4 regions of the Arthrobacter ginkgonis genome follow, and region 3 is predicted to be linked to each of the others. Evidence: riboswitches for the same ligand, from Rfam matches in the RefSeq annotation. Region 3 holds a riboswitch; each other region holds the start of a gene.
What was found. A riboswitch is a leader RNA that binds a small molecule or an ion and turns the genes downstream of it on or off. The one in region 3 is predicted to bind S-adenosylmethionine.

Region 1: another riboswitch for S-adenosylmethionine. It lies ahead of ABD912_RS02015 (O-acetylhomoserine aminocarboxypropyltransferase/cysteine synthase family protein); the one in region 3 lies ahead of ABD912_RS16775 (bifunctional o-acetylhomoserine/o-acetylserine sulfhydrylase).
Region 2: another riboswitch for S-adenosylmethionine. It lies ahead of ABD912_RS06465 (methylenetetrahydrofolate reductase); the one in region 3 lies ahead of ABD912_RS16775 (bifunctional o-acetylhomoserine/o-acetylserine sulfhydrylase).
Region 4: another riboswitch for S-adenosylmethionine. It lies ahead of ABD912_RS02225 (methionine ABC transporter ATP-binding protein); the one in region 3 lies ahead of ABD912_RS16775 (bifunctional o-acetylhomoserine/o-acetylserine sulfhydrylase).

What each region holds. Positions count from the first base shown of each region.
Region 1 covers NZ_BAABEO010000006.1:102,821-107,023, forward strand. Annotated here, with positions in the region: gene ABD912_RS02010 (CoA-binding protein) at 1-321, opposite strand, end outside; gene ABD912_RS02015 (O-acetylhomoserine aminocarboxypropyltransferase/cysteine synthase family protein) at 318-1,793, opposite strand; SAM riboswitch class I at 1,927-2,021, opposite strand; gene ABD912_RS02020 (histidine phosphatase family protein) at 2,298-2,858, shown strand; gene ABD912_RS02025 (prolyl oligopeptidase family serine peptidase) at 3,179-4,203, shown strand, end outside.
Region 2 covers NZ_BAABEO010000008.1:840,614-844,816, reverse strand. Annotated here, with positions in the region: gene ABD912_RS06475 (LLM class flavin-dependent oxidoreductase) at 1-530, shown strand, start outside; gene ABD912_RS06470 (ABC transporter substrate-binding protein) at 587-1,552, shown strand; SAM riboswitch class I at 1,911-2,019, shown strand; gene ABD912_RS06465 (methylenetetrahydrofolate reductase) at 2,131-3,087, shown strand; gene metE (5-methyltetrahydropteroyltriglutamate--homocysteine S-methyltransferase) at 3,098-4,203, shown strand, end outside.
Region 3 covers NZ_BAABEO010000023.1:124,068-128,270, forward strand. Annotated here, with positions in the region: gene ABD912_RS16765 (CPBP family intramembrane glutamic endopeptidase) at 1-693, shown strand, start outside; gene ABD912_RS16770 (VOC family protein) at 907-1,551, opposite strand; SAM riboswitch class IV at 1,732-1,848, shown strand; gene ABD912_RS16775 (bifunctional o-acetylhomoserine/o-acetylserine sulfhydrylase) at 1,919-3,265, shown strand; gene metX (homoserine O-acetyltransferase MetX) at 3,268-4,203, shown strand, end outside.
Region 4 covers NZ_BAABEO010000006.1:154,313-158,515, reverse strand. Annotated here, with positions in the region: gene ABD912_RS02235 (NtaA/DmoA family FMN-dependent monooxygenase) at 1-266, opposite strand, end outside; gene ABD912_RS02230 (methionine ABC transporter permease) at 361-1,071, opposite strand; gene ABD912_RS02225 (methionine ABC transporter ATP-binding protein) at 1,073-1,867, opposite strand; SAM riboswitch class I at 1,972-2,061, opposite strand; gene ABD912_RS02220 (hypothetical protein) at 2,437-2,844, shown strand; gene ABD912_RS02215 (PucR family transcriptional regulator) at 2,886-4,028, opposite strand.

The DNA of each region.
Region 1 (4,203 bases), on a different contig from region 3:
GGTCTTGGAGCCCACCGCGATGGCCTCGTCCAGGACGCCGGGCAGGTCGTCGTGCTTGCGGAAGACCTCGACCAAGTCCGGCACCTCCGGCAGGTCCGCCAGGGACTTGTAGACCGGCTGGCCCAGGATCGTGTCCACCACGGGGTTCACGAAGTAGACCTTGAACCGGGTGGAGGAGAGCAGGTAGGTCGCCACGAAGTAGGACGCGCGGGACGGCTTGTCCGAGGCGCCCACGATCGCGATCGAGGTGGTGTTGCGCAGGATGTCCAGGCGTTCGGGGGCCGACGGGCCCACCCAGGTGCGCTCTGCGGTGGCGGTCACTTGGAGGCCCCTTCCTCGGCTGCAATGGATTCCTCAACGGATTCGACCACCCGGGTGCCCGGCTCCGTCACCTTGGCGCGGGCCGCGGGGATGGTGCAGGCCTCGCCGTCGTAGGTCGGCGCCGCGAATTCGGTGGTGCTGAAGACGTGGTCCTCGTGGTCTCGGCTGGGGCCGTGCTCGGCGCCGGCCTGCTGGGAGGCGGTGAGCGCCTGGTCCAGGTCCCACAGGATGTCCTCGAGGTCCTCCAGGCCCACGGAGAGGCGGATCAGGTCCTCCGGAACGCCGCCGGCGACCAGTTGGTCGGCCGTGAGCTGCTGGTGGGTGGTGGACGCCGGGTGCAGGACCAGCGTGCGGGCGTCGCCGATGTTGGCCAGGTGGCTGGCCAGCTGCAGCGCCTCGATGAACTTGGCGCCGGCGGCGCGGCCGCCCTTGACGCCGAAGCTGAACACGGAGCCGACGCCCAGCGGGAGCAGCTCCTTGGCGCGCTCGTGGTGCGGGTGCGTGGGCAGGCCGGCGAAGTTCACGTAGGTGACGCGCTCGTCCTGGTCCAGCCATTCGGCGACCTTCTGGGCGTTGTCCAGGTGGGCGTCCATGCGCTGGGGCAGGGTCTCGACGCCGATCAGCAGCTGGAACGCGGACTGCGCCGGCAGCGACGGGCCGATGTCGCGCAGCTGCTCCGAGCGCAGCTTGGTCAGGAAGCCGTACTCGCCGAAGTTGCCCCACCAAGAGACGTTGCCGTAGCTGGGCACCGGCTCGGTCATCTGCGGGAACTTGCCGTTGCCCCAGTTGAAGGTGCCGGATTCAACGATGACGCCGCCCAGGGTGGTGCCGTGGCCGCCGAGGAACTTGGTGGCGGAGTGGATGACGATGTCCGCCCCGTGCTCGATCGGGCGGATCAGGTATGGCGGGGTCAGAGTGGAGTCCACGACCAGCGGAACGCCGGCCTCGTTCGCGACGGCGGCCAGGCCCCGGAGATCGGCGACGTCGCCGGAGGGGTTGGCCACGATCTCGGTGTACACGGCCTTCGTGTTCTCGCGGATCGCGGCCTTGTAGTCGGCCGGGTCCGTCGAGTCGATGAAGGTGGTGTCGACGCCGAAGCGGCGCAGCGTCACGTCCAGCTGCGTGATGGTTCCTCCGTACAGCTTGGAGGAGGCGACGATGTGGTCCCCGGCCCCAGCCAGCGCGGCGAACACGAGGAACTCCGCGGCCATGCCGGAAGCGGTGGCGACGGCGCCGATGCCGCCCTCCAGGGAGGCGATGCGCTCCTCGAAGGCCGCCACGGTGGGGTTGCCGATGCGCGAGTAGATGTTGCCGTACTTCTGCAGGGCGAACAGGTTGGCGGCGTCGTCAGTGTCCTTGAAGACGAACGACGAGGTCTGGTAGATCGGGACCGCGCGGGCGCCGTGTTCGGCGTCGGGGGTGCCCCCGGCGTGGAGGGCGCGCGTGCGGAAGCCGAACTGGTGTTCTGCCATGAGGCGGGGGCTCCTTCAAGGTTGGTGGCGGGGAGGTAGGTCGATGTTGATTCCGGTGCCGTTGCGGCGGACAACGGCGGCCCACGGCACCGGGGGATCCGGCGCCACCACGGCCGAAGAAAAGCTCGCGCCTTCCCCATCGTTTCTGGCGGTAGCACCTTTCCGGCGGCGTCCGGAAGGTTGCTGCGGCGTCAGGGAGCCAGATCTCTCAGCCACTCGGGATGGACCGAACCATCCTCCCAAAAACCGGCCCCCCGATCAAAGAATGTTGACCACCGTTGCGCGTGGCCGCGATCTGACCGAAGATCCGGCGGCGGTCCCCCGTTATCGTTCAGACTGCTCCCACACCTCGCTCCGCTCGGCGCGGGTCCCTCGCCGCCTAGCGTCCATGAGCCTCCCAATCCTCGCTGGCGCTCGGATCGGGGCCCTCGGCTCATAGCGTCCAGGTGGCTCCCACACCTCGCTCCGCTCGGCGCGGGTCCCTCGCCGCCTAGACTTGGGCGCATGCAGGCACGGATCGCTTTTGTCAGGCACGGGGAAACGGACTGGAACGCCCAAGGGCGGTTGCAGGGCAGCAGGGACATCCCGCTGAACGACGCCGGCCGGGGACAGGCGCGGGAAGCCGGCCTGGCGCTGGGACGCGGACGGTGGGACCTGCTGGTCTCCTCGACGCTCCATCGCGCCGCCGAGAGCGCGGACATCATCGGAGCGCTGATCGGGCTTCAGCCGTCCCTCCGGCTGCCCGATCTGGTGGAGCGGAACTACGGCGCGGGTGAGGGCCGCATTGTGCAGGGGCTTCCCCGGCCCCAGATCGACGCCCTGCTGGCCACGGGGGAACCAGAGGCCTCCGTGGCGGCGCGCGGAGTGGGCGCCATTGACCGCCTGGCGGCCGAGTACCCCGGACGGCGGATCGTGGTGGTCGCCCACGGCACGATCATCCGCCTGACGCTGAATGCGGTGCTCGGCGGCAGCCACCCGCACGTGGAGAACGGCCAGGTCCTGGAACTGGACTGGGACGCCCGGGGCCGGGACGTCCGCCCGCGCGCGCTCATGCCAAGACAGTAGGCAGCCCTCGATAGCCGGCGGTTCCTGCCCCTCCACAGGCCGGGACCGCCGGCTTTTTCGTGGCCATCCCGGGACGGGCATGTATTAAAAAGCATTGACGATCGTCTCAAATTTGAAGATACTCAACGTGCGGGGTGCGCGGTTCACGGCGGGCCGGCAAGGGGCGGCTCCAAGTCGGCGCCCTTGCCGCCCGCCGCGAATCTTTCCGCGCCGAAGCCATTCCTTCCGCACTGACGATCTTTTCGCGGTGAGGTCCTTTTGTGCTGGGAATCCTTCCGCGGCGCATTCCTCCCCGCCCGGAAACGAGTTGGAGGCATTCAATGAAGAACCGTCCACGCCCTACACGCTTGCGCGCGCTCGCCGCCGCCGTCGCCCTCGCGGCAACGCCGCTGGCCCTGGTGCCAGCACCCGCCGTGGCCGCCGAGGATGAAGCCCATCAGGTCAAGGGGGTTTTCCATCAGGACGAGCCCGGCGAGGTGGTGTATGAGGCGGTGACCCCGGAGGACTGGAACGGCACCCTGGTGCTGGACCTGGACTTCAACCGGTGGACCGGGGAAAAGCGGGAGTGGTTCCTCTCCCACGGCTACGGCATCGGCGGCATTCAGCGCACCCAGAACCAGACGGCCTACGAGATCAAGAAGTACGTGGACGACCTCGTGGCCACCCGCGGCGAACTCATGGAGGCCGGAACGGAGGAGCCCGCCAGGACGATTGCCGTCGGGGCCTCGCGGGGTGGCTTCGTGGCCCGCATGTCCGTCGAGCATCGCCCCGACGTTTTCGACGGGGCGCTGGCCTTCGCCGGCGGCGGAGCGGGGGTGCTCGGTTCCTGGCTGAGCAAGGCCGACGCGGTGTGGGCCCTGAAGACGCTGGTGGACCCCGCGGCCCCGCTGGCCATCAACAACCTCCCCGACATTCCCGCCGGGGCGAGCTACGGCCCCGACTACCAGCAGGACGTCGCCCTCGCCGCCTTGGTGGAGAAGGCCCGCGGGGACGACGCCGGCACGGCCCGGCTGATGCTGGCCAGCGCGCTGGAGCAGGCCACCGCGTGGCCCTCCGGTGCGGAGGCGCCCGGCGCGAACGACTTCGAGGATCAGGCGCAGCGCATCGCCGACAGCTTCGCCTGGGCGAACCCGCAGTTCGTCCACAAGGAGATCGAGGACATGGCCGGGGGCCCGGTGGTGTGGAACCACGGCGTCGATTACGCCGCACTGCTGGAGGATTCCGGGGCGATCGAGCGGGTCCGCTACTGGTATGACAAGGCGGGCCTCGACGTCGAGGACGACCTCGCGAGGCTGGCGGGGGCCCCGCGCTACTCCGCGGACGCGGCGGCGATCGGCACCCTGGA
Region 2 (4,203 bases), on a different contig from region 3:
GGGGCGATCCGCTGTTCACCGCCAACGCCATCCAGCCCCGCGAGAACTACAAGGTGCTGATCGACCACTACGCCGAACGGTACGACGCCGCCGGCCACGACCCCGCCCACCGGTACATCGCTTCCGGCGCCGGGGCGGGCGGCATCTTCCTCGCGGACACCACGGCCGAGGCCAAGCGGCAGTTCGGCCCCGTCTACGAGGCCCTGACCGCCGGCCGCGACGTGCCCGGCAACAACTCCCCGTTCCGCAGCATCGACCATGCCGTCGCCGAGGGACCGTCCCTGGTCGGCAGCCCGGAGGACGTGGCCGCGAAGATCCTGGAGTACCACGCGCTGTACGGGCACGCGCTCCAGGCGATCTCGCTGCCCACCACGCTGCCGTTCGGCCAGCAGCTGGAGGTCCTCGAACGCTTCGCCGCCGAGGTCATCCCGGCGGTCCGGGCCGCGGCACCGACCACCCTGTGGGAGGCGGAGGACCCCTTCGCCGCCCGAGTCCACGGGGTGCCCGCCGCCCTGGCCGCCACCCGCTAGCCCCGCTTGCCTGCCCGCACCACCCACCACCTGCCACCCCATCGAAAGGCATCCCCATGACATCCCCTCTCCGTTCCGCCCTGCCCGCCGCCGTGCTGGTCTCCGTCCTGGGGACCGCCGTCCTCGCCGGCTGCGCCGACCCCGGAGCCTCCGCCGCCACCAACCCGGCGTCGGATGTCAAGGCCTTCGACCTCTCCCCGGACCAGCAGCGCTACGCCTCGGACAAGTCGGCCGAGGCCGCGGCGCTGGTCCCGGAATCGGTGTCCGCGGACGGGAAGCTGACCGTCGCGGTGAGCCCGTGGGCCGCCCCGTTGGCCGTGTACGCCACGGACAACAAGACGCCCGTGGGCAACGAGGTCGACATCGCCCATGCGCTCGCCGACTCGCTGGGCCTGGAGGCAGAGATCGTCGACGTCGCGTGGGCCGACTGGCCGCTGGGCGTGGAGTCCGGCAAGTATGAGGCCGTCCTGTCCAACGTCACCGTGACCAAGGAACGCAAGGACAAGTTCGACTTCGCCAGCTACCGCGAAGACAAGCTGGGCTTCTACGTCAAGAGCGATTCGGCGATCACCGGCCTGGAGAAGGCGGAGGACGTCGCCGGGCTGCGCATCATCGTCGGCTCCGGGACCAACCAGGAGAAGATCCTGCTGGACTGGGACGCGGAGAACAAGAAGAACGGCCTGAAGCCGATCGAGTTCCAGTACTACGACGACGACTCCGCCTCCTCGCTGGCGCTGCAGTCCGGACGGGCCGACGCGACCTTCGGGCCGAACGCGACCTCCGCGTACAAGGCCGCGCAGGACGGCAAGAGCAAGCAGGTGGGCCTCATCGCCGGCGGGTGGCCGGAGAAGGCCAACATCGCCGTGACGGTGAAGAAGGGCTCCGGCCTGGCCGAAGCCGCACAGGCCGGCATCAACCACCTCATCGAAAACGGCACCTACGCCAGCGTCCTCGAGCGCTGGGGCCTGGCCGACGAAGGGATCGCCGAGTCCGAGCTGAACCCCCCGGGGCTGGGCGACTAGCCCTCCCCGAGAAGGGGCCGGGGGCTGGTCCTGGCCGGGACGATCCGGTTTCGCCAAGGCTTCCTGCTCCCGGTACGCGTTTCACCAAAGGACGATGTCGGGTTTGGGCGCCAAACCCGACATCGTCCTTTGGTGAAACGCAGAAGGGGCACACGGTCCTTTGGCCAAACGCAATAAGGGGCAGACGCGAAACATGTCGTCCCGAGACGCCGCACGGCGCGTTTTCGGCTCCCGAACCGGGGCTGGGAGCGCGCCGCGCGGCGTTTTCGGCGTCATGTTTCGTCATAAAAGGCTCCATGACAGTTTCGGCGCGGAGCGCTTGCACGGGGCACCGATTCCGGTTTTAGATAGTCGAACCAAACCATCAAGAGCGGCCGAGAGATCTGGATCGATGACGCCGCAGCAACCATCCGATGGCACCCCTCGCGGGTCCTTCGGAACGGTGCTACCGCCAGAAGCGATGGAGACGCATCAGCGAAACCACCTCGAGGCCTCGGCGTGCCGCGGCTCGGGATTTCGGCTGATTTTCCGGGCTTGCTAGCCGATGCGCTCCCTCGTTCAAACCGACGAGGAGAGTCATGGCACCACCCCCCACCACGGCGGCACCGCCGTCGTTGTCCTACGAGTTGTATCCGCCGGTGCACCGTGACGCCAGCGACTCGGTGCTGGAAACCGTGGCCGCGCTGGAGGCCTCCCGGCCCGACTACGTGTCCGTCACCTACAACGGCACCCCGGAGCGCCGGAGGGCCTCCGTGGAACTGATCCGGCACCTGACCGAGAACACCAGGTTGCGCCCGCTGGCCCATCTGTGCTGCGTGGGGGAGACCCGCGAAAGCCTGGACCTGCTGGTCCGCTACTTCCTGTCCCTGGGCGTGCGCGGGGTGCTGGCCCTGCGCGGTGACCTGCCCCAGGATCCGGAGGCGTTCCGTGGCGAACTGCCGTTCGCCCGCTACCTCGTGGAGCTGATCCGCGACGTGGAGCGGCGGCACAGCGCAGCGCTGGCCGGCGGACGGCTGGCGGTCGGCGTCGCGGCCTACGCGCACCGCCACCCGGAATCGCCGAGCTTCCAGCACGACGTCGAGGTGCTGCTCTCCAAGGAGCGTTCCGGCGCGAACTTCGCGATCACCCAGGTCTACTTCCAGGCCGGCGACTACGAGCGGCTGGTCGAGGCGGCCCGCAAGGCCGGAGTCACGATCCCGATCATCCCGGGCATCATCCCGGTCTCCAGCGTGGCACGGCTGCGCCGGCTCTCCGTCCTCACCGGGCTTCCGGCCGAGCGCGAGCTGCTGCACCGCCTGGAAACGGCCTCCAGCGACGCCGAACGCCACCGCATCGGCGTGGACCACGCGGCCGGCCTGGGGCGCGCCGCCCTGGCCGCCGGGGCGCCGGGCCTGCACCTGTACACCTTCAACGACCACCGCGGCTCGCTCGACGTGATCGAAGCCGTGGGCCTGCCCGGCACCCGCGCGGTGCCGCTGGACACCGGCCAGCTGGACCTCCAGCCGGCCGACAGACCGCTCAGTGCCGCCCGATGAGTGCCGCCGTATGAGCACCGCCGGCCCCGACAACCACCAAGACCACCCGAACCACCAAAACAACCCCCACCCCGCTGAGAACCCCCAGCACACCGAGAAGCAGGAGCACACCGTGACCACCGCCAACACCTTCCCCGCCGCCACCATCCTCGGCTACCCCCGCCTGGGCCCGAACCGCGAACTCAAGCGGGCCGTGGAATCCCACTGGGCCGGCACCCTCGACGAGGACGGCCTGGAAAGCGTCGCCGCAACCCTGCAGGACGCGACCGTCGCCCGCCTGGAGCAGCTGGGCCTGAACCGCGCCGACTCCTCGATCCCGGCCGACTTCGCCCTCTACGACCAGGTGCTTGATGCCACCGCCGCCCTCGGCGCGCTCCCGGCCCGCTTCGCCGACCTCGCCGTCGAGGACGGGGCCGTGGACCTGGCCGGCTACTTCACGCTGGCCCGCGGCGACGGGCAGCGCCCGCCGCTGGAGCTGACCAAGTGGTTCGACACCAACTACCACTACCTGGTCCCGGAGATCGGCCCGGACACCCCGCTGCGGGCCGTCGCGCACCGCCTGGCCGGCATCGTCCGCCGCCACCGCGCCGCCGGCTCCACGCTGCGCCCGGTCCTCGTGGGCCCGATCACCTACCTGCTGCTGGCCAAGCCGGAGGACGGCGCGCCGGAAGGCTTCGACCCGCTCTCCCGCATCGACGACGCCGTGGCCGCCTACCAGGGCATCCTCGCCCAGCTCGCCGCGGCCGGCGCCGAGTGGGTCCAGCTCGACGAGCCCGCGCTGGCGACCGACCGCGGGGCCGCGCTGATCGCCCCGGGCGGCGTCGCCGAGCGCGTTTACCTCGAACTGGCCAACGCCCCGGTCGTCTCCGCGAACGACGCCGGGACCCCGGCCGCCGCCGGCACCCGCCCCGCGCTGCTGGTCACCACCGGCTATGGCACCGCCGGATCGCTTCAGGCCCCCGGCGAGGCCCTGCAGACGCTGGCCTCCACCGGCATCGAGGCCGTCCACGCCGATCTGGTCCGCGGCCGCCGCCCGCTCGCCCCGGCCCTGGCCGCGATCGCGAAGACCGGCGTGCGCTTCGTCGCCGGCGTCGTCAACGCCCGCAACATCTGGCG
Region 3 (4,203 bases):
GGCAAGTCCGCGGTGTACTCGGTGGTGAACCTGCTGGACAAGGCCACCCGCGCCCCGCTGGCCGGGCAAACCACCACGCTGAACAACAGCCTCAGTGCCCGCGAGTACTTCGACCTGACCTACCAGCTGCTGGACATCTTCTTCGCCCTGGTGCCGGTGGCCCTGGTGTTCTTCCTGCTCTGGCAGGTCCCCGGCGGCAACCCGTTCCGCAGGATCGGGTTCGATGCCCGCCGCCCGTGGCGGGACGCCGGGCTGGGCTTCGGGCTGTTCGCGGCGATGGGGCTGGGGACGCTGGGCGTGTACGCGGCCGGGCGCGCGCTGGGCGTGACCACGGCGATCGTGCCGGCCGCGCTTGACCCGTACTGGTGGACGGTGCCGGTCCTGCTGCTCTCGGCCGTGCGCCACGGGATCGTCGAAGAGGTGATCGTGATCGGCTACCTGTTCGAGCGCCTGCCCCGCCTCGGCTGGGGGACCTGGCAGGTGCTGCTGGCCAGCGCGGTGCTGCGCGGCAGCTACCACCTCTACCAGGGGGTGGGCCCGTTCATCGGCAACTTCGTCATGGGCCTGGTGTTCGGCTGGGTGTACCTGAAAACCCGGCGGGTGATGCCGCTGGTGATCGCGCACGCCCTGCTGGATGCGGCCGGGTTCGTCGGCTTCGCCCTCTTCGGCCCGGCCATCGGCCTGGGCACCTGAGTCCCCTTCGCCGAATTGTGAAGTCGCGGAATTGTGACGCGTAAGTGCGGGTGTGCGCGGAATCCTGACGCGTAAGTGCGGGTGCCGCGCGGGAAAGCGGGCCCCCGCACGGCGCGCCAGCGGAACAACGACGGCGGCACCCGGGTGGGTGCCGCCGTCGTGCCTTTATGCGGTGCGGTGCGTGCGTGTGGTGTGGTGAGCAGGCCCCCCGGCCTAGAGCTCGACCTCGCCCTTGGGGGTGGTGAAGGTGACGGAGAGGATACCCGGGGTCCCGTTCGGGGACTGCCAGGAGACCTCGACGTCGCCCACCGGGGACTGCTCGGGCTGGCCCAGCCAGTCCCGGACCCGGTCGCGGGAACCGGCGATGGTGATCTTGGAGATGCGTCCCGCCGGATCCAGCGCCTTGGACGGGTGCAGGTCCTCGGTGCCGTCGTCCCAGCGCAGCATGTACGGGACCTGAGGATCGGAGATCAGGCCGTTGATGCCGATCTGCTGCCAGGTCAGTTCGCGCCCGTCCGGGAACTTGCGGTTGCCCGGCACCGCCTGGCGGCCCAGCCGCTCCTCGAACGGCAGCAGGTCGTCCACCGCGACGCACCAGCCCATCCAGCCGCCGCCCAGCTCGGAGCGGGCGCGCACGGCCTGCCCGAAGGGGGCCTTGTCCGACGCCGGGTGGTTGAGCACCTCGACGACCTCCAGGTACTGCCCGTTCTGCAACGGGAAAATGACGTTCCGAGTGCCGAAGCGCGGATGGACACCCCCCTTTACGTACTCGATCCCCAAGGTCTCGCCGATGCGGGCGGCCGTAGCGGCCAACCCATCGGGACCGCAAGCGTAAGAAACATGGTCCAGCCTCATCATGGCCCCATCATGGCACTTTGTGATTCACGTCTCGACTTAGGTCCTCCTAAGGTGCCCCTGACAAGGGGTTGCGGCGCCTCGGGGCGCTGGGGCCGGGTGCCGCCGCCGGAGCCACGGGAAGTCACAAAGGCGGACACGGAGTTGCGGGACCGGCGGAAGATTCGCAAGACTTGGAACCAAGGTCATGAGTGCCAGCGCTAAACCCCGGTTTGCTGGCCGGCAACCCTCCACTCGCGGTGGGGTGCCCCGGGTGAAGACCAGGCCCCGTGCCAGCAGGACACGGGACAAGCGCGGGTCACACCCCGGCGGAGGCACAGTCCGTGCTTCCGCGCAGCCCGGGGGGACCCCTAGCCAGAGGGGAAGAAACATGTCTAGCAACACTTGGTCCTTCGAAACCCGCCAGATCCACGCCGGGCAGGTTCCCGACGCGGCAACCGGGGCGCGGGCACTGCCGATCTACCAGACCACCTCCTTCGTGTTCCCGAGCGCGGAAAGCGCGGCGGCCCGCTTCGGGCTGCAGGAGCTGGCACCGATCTACACCCGCATCGGCAACCCCACGCAGGAGGCCGTGGAGAACCGCATCGCCGACCTGGAGGGCGGCGTCGGGGCGCTGCTGCTGGCCTCCGGCCAGGCCGCCACCACCTTCGCGATCCTGAACGTGGCCGAGGCCGGCGACCACATCGTCGCCAGCCCCAGCCTGTACGGCGGGACGCAGAATCTGCTCAAGCACAGCCTGCGCAAGCTCGGCATCGAAACCACCTTCGTGGCCGACCCGGACGACCTGGAGCAGTGGCGTGCGGCCGTGCGCCCGAACACCAAGGCGTTCTTCGGCGAGGTCGTCTCCAATCCGCGCCAGGACGTGCTGGACATCGAGGGCGTCAGCGCCGTGGCCCACGAGGCCGGCGTCCCGCTGATCGTCGACAACACCCTGTCCACCCCGTACCTGATCCGCCCGATCGAATGGGGCGCCGACGTCGTGGTGCACTCGGCGACCAAGTACCTCGGCGGCCACGGCACCGCGATCGCGGGTGTCATCGTGGACTCGGGCAAGTTCGACTACGCGCAGGACCCGGAGCGCTTCCCCGGCTTCAACACCCCTGACGAGTCCTACAACGGCCTGGTCTTCGCCCGCGACCTGGGCGTGGACGGCATCTTCGGCGCCAACCTCTCCTACATCCTCAAGGCCCGCGTGCACCTGCTGCGTGACTTCGGATCCTCCGTGGCGCCCCTGAACGCGTTCCTGATCGGCCAGGGCCTCGAGACCCTGAGCCTGCGGGTGGAGCGCCACGTGGCCAACGCCCAGAAGGTCGCCGAATGGCTCGAGGCCCACCCGCAGGTGCGCTCGGTGGCCTACGCCGGCCTGCCTTCCAGCCCGTGGTTCGAGCGCGGCCGCAAGTACGGCCCGCGCGGCACCGGCGCGATCATCGCCTTCGTGCTCGACGGCGGAGCCGCGGCGGGACAGGCGTTCGTGGATGCCCTGGAGCTGCACTCGCACGTGGCGAACGTCGGCGACGTGCGCTCCCTGGTGATCCACCCGTGGTCCACCACCCACGTCCAGCTGACCGAGGCCGAGCGGGAAGCGGCCGGGGTCAGCCCGGGCCTGGTCCGCCTGGCGGTGGGCCTCGAACACATTGACGACATCATTGCGGATCTCGAAGGCGGCTTCCGAAAGGCCGCCGAGGAATCGGGATCCGCCCTCCAGGCGGTGAAGTGAGCATCGATTTCGACGTAACCTCCGGACAATCCGGGTGGCGGCACGCCGTCGGGCATGGGCCCGACGGCGTGCTCCGCCAATTCCGGACAGGTCCGTACACCTTCGAGACCGGGGGCCACCTCCCGGAGATCGTGATCGGGTACGAGACCTGGGGCGAGCTCAACCAGGACGCGTCCAACGCCGTCCTCCTGGAGCATGCCCTGACCGGGGACACTCACGTGGCCCGCGGCGACAGCGACACCGCGGGCTGGTGGGACGGTTTTGTGGGCCCCGGCAAGACGATCGACACCGACCGGTTCTTCGTCGTCGCGCCGAACCTCCTGGGCGGCTGCTACGGCACCACCGGCCCGTCCACCCCCGACGAGACCGGGCGCCCGCTCGGTTCCCGCTTCCCGTTCACCACGATCCGCGACGGCGTCCGCGTCGAGGCCCGCCTCGCCGACGCCCTCGGAATCCGCCGGTGGCACACCGTGATCGGCGGCTCCATGGGTGGGGCCCGCGCCCTCGAATGGGCCGCCGAGTACCCGGACCGCGTGCGCAACTGCGTGGTCATCGCCGCCTGCGCCGAATCCACCGCCGAGCAGATCGCGTTCGCGCAGATCCAGACCCAGTCGATCCGGCTGGACCCCGGGTTCCGCGGCGGCGACTACTACGGCGCCGCCGACCCCGACGGAACGCCCGCGCCCGGGCCGGTCCAGGGGCTCGGCATCGCCCGCCGCCTGGCACACATCACCTACCGCTCCGAACCGGAGATGGACGTGCGCTTCGGGCGCCAGGCGCAGCACACCGAGGACCCGTTCGGCTCCGCCGGCTACGACCGCGGCCGTTACCAGGTGGAAAGCTATCTGGACCACCAGGCCTCCAAACTGGTCGGCCGCTTCGATGCCAACAGCTACATCGTCCTGACCGAGGCCCTGATGTCCCACGACGTCGGCCGC
Region 4 (4,203 bases), on a different contig from region 3:
TTCGCCGGCACCTGCAGGCCGCGGCGCACGTGGGAGGCCCACCCGCCGTCGTGGTCGCCGTAGAGGCCCACGACGTCGGCGAAGAACATGGCGTCGAACTTGGCGTCCTCGAGCTGGCGGGCCAGGTCCGTCCACAGCGAGAGCTCGTTGAAGCGGTGCTGCTGGGCCTCCGGATGGCGCCACTGGCCACCGAGGATGTGGCTGGTGGTGTTCATCAGGAACGCGCTGAGCAGCAGGCGCGGACGGCCGGTCGCGGTGGTGGGCATGGTGCTCCTAGGACGAAGGTGGTGCGGAAGGTGGGGCGGGGCGCGCCAGCGGGCGCCGGCGTCGTGCCGCGCAGGGGACCCGGCTGCCCCGCGCTTAGCGGCGCTTGTCGAAGCGGCGGGCCAGCCGGGTGCCGCCGATTTGGACGGCCTGGACCAGCACGATCATCAGGATGATCGCCAGGAACATCACGCCGGTCTCGTAGCGGTAGTACCCGTAGCGGATGGCGAAGTCGCCGATGCCGCCGCCGCCCACCAGGCCCGCCATGGCGGAGTAGCTGATGAAGCTGACGGTCATGATGGTGATCGATCCGACCAGCGCGGGCTTGGCCTCGACCAGCAGCACGTCGCGCACGATCTGGCCGCGGGTGGCTCCCATCGCGCGGGCCGCCTCGACGACGCCGCCGCCGAGCTGGGTGAGGTTCTGCTCGACGAAGCGGGCGAAGTACGGGATGGCGTTGATGGTCAGCGGCACGATCACCGCGGCCGTGCCGATGGTGGTGCCGACGATGAAGCGGGTGATCGGGATGATCGCGATCAGCAGGATCAGGAACGGGAACGAACGCATGGTGTTCACCAGCCCGTCCACGACCTTGTGCAGCTTCGGGCGCGGCTTGAGCCCCACCGGGGACATGGAGTAGAGCCAGATGCCCAACGGGGTGCCGACCAGCACGGCCAGCGGGATGGCGACCAGCAGCATGGCAAAGGTCTGCCCCATCGCCACGGCGATCTCCGGCAGCAGTTCGACGACGCGGTTCAGGTCGAAGGCGGTGGCGCCGTTGGCGGGGAGGGCGGCCGCGACGGACACGTTAGACAAGGGAGGTCTCCTTCGGCTGGACGCGCTGGCGGCGTTCGAGGGCGATTTCGTCGCTGATCAGGTAGCGGCCGATCTGGGTGGCCGGGCTGAAGCCGGGGCGCTCCAGTTCGGCGAGGTCGAACTGCTCCACGAGGGCGCCGTCCTCCATCACGGCCACGTTGTCCGCGATGGCCTTGATGACGTTCATCTCGTGGGTGACGATCACCGTGGTGATGCCCAGCTGGGCGTTGATGTCGGAGAGGTACTGGAGCACCGAGGCGGTGGTGCGCGGGTCGACGGCGGAGGTCGGCTCGTCGCAGAGCAGCACCTTCGGCTCGGTCGCCAGCGCGCGGGCGATCGCGACGCGCTGCTTCTGCCCGCCGGAGAGCCGGCCCGGGTAGGACGAGGCCTTGTCGGCGAGGTCCACGATCTCCAGGGCCTCCTGCGCACGGCGGCGGCGGTCCTTCTTGCCCACGCCGGCGAACTTCAGGCTCAGCTCCACGTTCTGCAGGGCCGTGCGGTTGTTCAGCAGGTTGAAGTGCTGGAAGATCATGCCGATCTGGTGGCGCTCGCGGCGCAGTTCCTCGTCGCCGAGCGCGGTGAGGTCGGTGCCGTCGACGACGACGCTGCCGGAGGTGGGACGCTCAAGCAGGTTGATGTTGCGCAGCAGCGTGGACTTGCCGGCACCGGAGAACCCGATGATGCCCTGGATGGACCCGCGCGGGATCTCCAGGGACACGGCGTCCACGGCCGTGAAGTTCTGTCCCGCGGTCGTGAAGACCGTCGAGACGTCCCGGATGCTGATCATGTGGCCTCCTCAGGTCGTCCCGAGGAAGAGGCTGCCGTGCCCGCCGCCCGAAAAAGCGCGCAACGGCGCGGTGAATCGGACCGGAAGGCTCGTCGGCGAGGGCTTCTCCATCGGTCCTGGCATTAGCACCGTCCCCCGAAGGGCGGTTGCTGCGGCGTCACTGAGCCAGGTCTCTTAGCCGCTCTGGATGGTCTTGCAGGTAGGTGTTGCGAAATGTGTCGGCCCTGCGGCCTCCATGACGTCAATCATGACCGCATTTCCTTCGATCGGGCAAACCAATCGCGCCGCGCGGTGAAATGAATAGTCTTAAACCGACACAAAAGTGCGCTTTCCTTCGGCCCGCACTAAATAGCGCGGCGTGCATGCCGTTGCGTCGGGTGCATGACGACGCGTCGCCCGCAAACGACGCACGGGCATGCAAATTGAGAGCGGCTCCCTCGCCGCCTACCGTTTCGGCGGCTCCCACACCTCGCTTCGCTCGGTGCGGGACCCTCGCCGCCTACCGTTTCGGCGGCTCCCACACCTCGCTTCGCTCGGTGCGGGACCCTCGCCGCCTACACTTAGCCTTGATGCGGGAGATGCTGGAGACGATCGGTCCGGCCCTGGAGATGGTCGGCTGGGCCGCTGGCGTGCCCGCAATCGCCCTGCTGGTGACGGCGTGGATCCTGCGCCGGCACTACCGCCACTGGCGCCCCTCCCCCGCGGAGGTCCGCATCCTGGAAGGCCAGCCCTGCGCCGTATGGACCGCCCCGGACGGGACCGCGGTCTCCGGCCTGCTCACCGGCGACGCCGCACCCCCGGGCAGCACGATCACCATCTACCACCAGGACCCGGACTGGCACGTCTGGCTCACCCACGAGCCCCCGGACCGCTCGCGCCCCATCCGCACCGCTGGGTGGGTGCTGCTCGCCGTTGCGGTGTTGGCCAACGTCGTGGGCCTGGCCGCCGCCCTCATGCCCCATCCTCCCGTGACCTAAACCGCGCCAACCTGGTCCGCGCCAACCCAGTCCTCGCCAACCTAGTCCGCGCCGGGCGGCGCATCGGCGGCGACTGCCAACTGGATCAGGGCCGCCTGCCGCGGCACGGCGGGATCGAGGCCGGTGAGCTGCGTGAAGCGGCGCAACCGGTTCAGCACGGTGTTGCGGTGGCAGTAAAGCGCGGCTGCGGTGTCGGTGACGGACCCGTTCCCGGCGAACACCCGCACGGCTTCCAGGAGATTCTCCCGGTCGTGCCGGGCCAGGCCCTCGAGCGGGGCCAGCCGTTCGCGGGCAAAGGATTCGGCCACCGGTCCCAGCCGGAGCGCCATCAGCCGGTCCCAGGAGCGGTCGAGGGTCGCGGCCGCGGCCGCCGATTCGACCAGCCGTCCCAGCTCGCAGGCCACGGTCCACATCGCCGGCAGCTGGTCCACTCCGCGGGCCGGCGGCGAGATGCCCGCGGGCATGGCCGCAAGCGCCGCCACCAGCTTCGGATCGAGCCCGGCCGAGGCGTCGATGATGCAGAACTCGATGCCGTCCAGGGTGTCCAGCGGCGTGCCGGGCAGGTGCTCGGTCATCAGGTCACGGAAGCGCCGGGCGTGGTCGGGGCACCCGGCGGCCACCACGAAGGTCCCGTCGATCCGCAGTCCCAGCGCGTCGGCGGCCTCGGCGCGAAGCCGGGCGTCGCCGGTGCCGGCCAGCAGGTGCCGCAGGAGGAAGGCGCGCTCCAGTTCCACCTCGCGGTTGGTCCGGGCCACCTCGTCCATGTAGCCGGCATGGACGTTGACGGTGTGTGTCTCCACGGTTTCCCAGATGGCCACCACTTCGGCGGAGAACTCCGCCCTGTCCGCGTCGTCCACGTAGGCGCCCATCGCCTCCCACAGGAAGCGGAAATCCATCCGGACCGCGCGCAGGAGCGAATCCAGCGGCACGCCTTGGGTCGCACGGCGCCTGCCCACCTCCGCGGACACCCGCGCCAGTTCCTCGGCGGTCGACTCTCCGGCGATCAGCCGGAACACCGTGCCCAGCATCTGCCGGGCCGTCCGGTACAGCTCCTCGTCCCCGACCACCGTGGTGAGGTAGCCCGGCAGGCGCCGAACCTCGGCCACGTACCGCTGCGAGATGGCGTCCAGGTCGGCCAGGCAGAGCAGCGCCACGCGCCGGCTCATCGCGTCCGGATTGTGCATCCACACATCCTATGGCCCGCATCGGCTGCGTTCATCGATTGCCGGGGCGGTCCTGGACCCTCGAAAATTGACGGAGACCCGGCGGCCGGTTGGCCCGCCGTCGACCTATCCACCCCGCCGTCGGCCTATCCGAGCTGCCCCGCCCGCTTGGTCCCCGGTGGAGATTCACACAGCG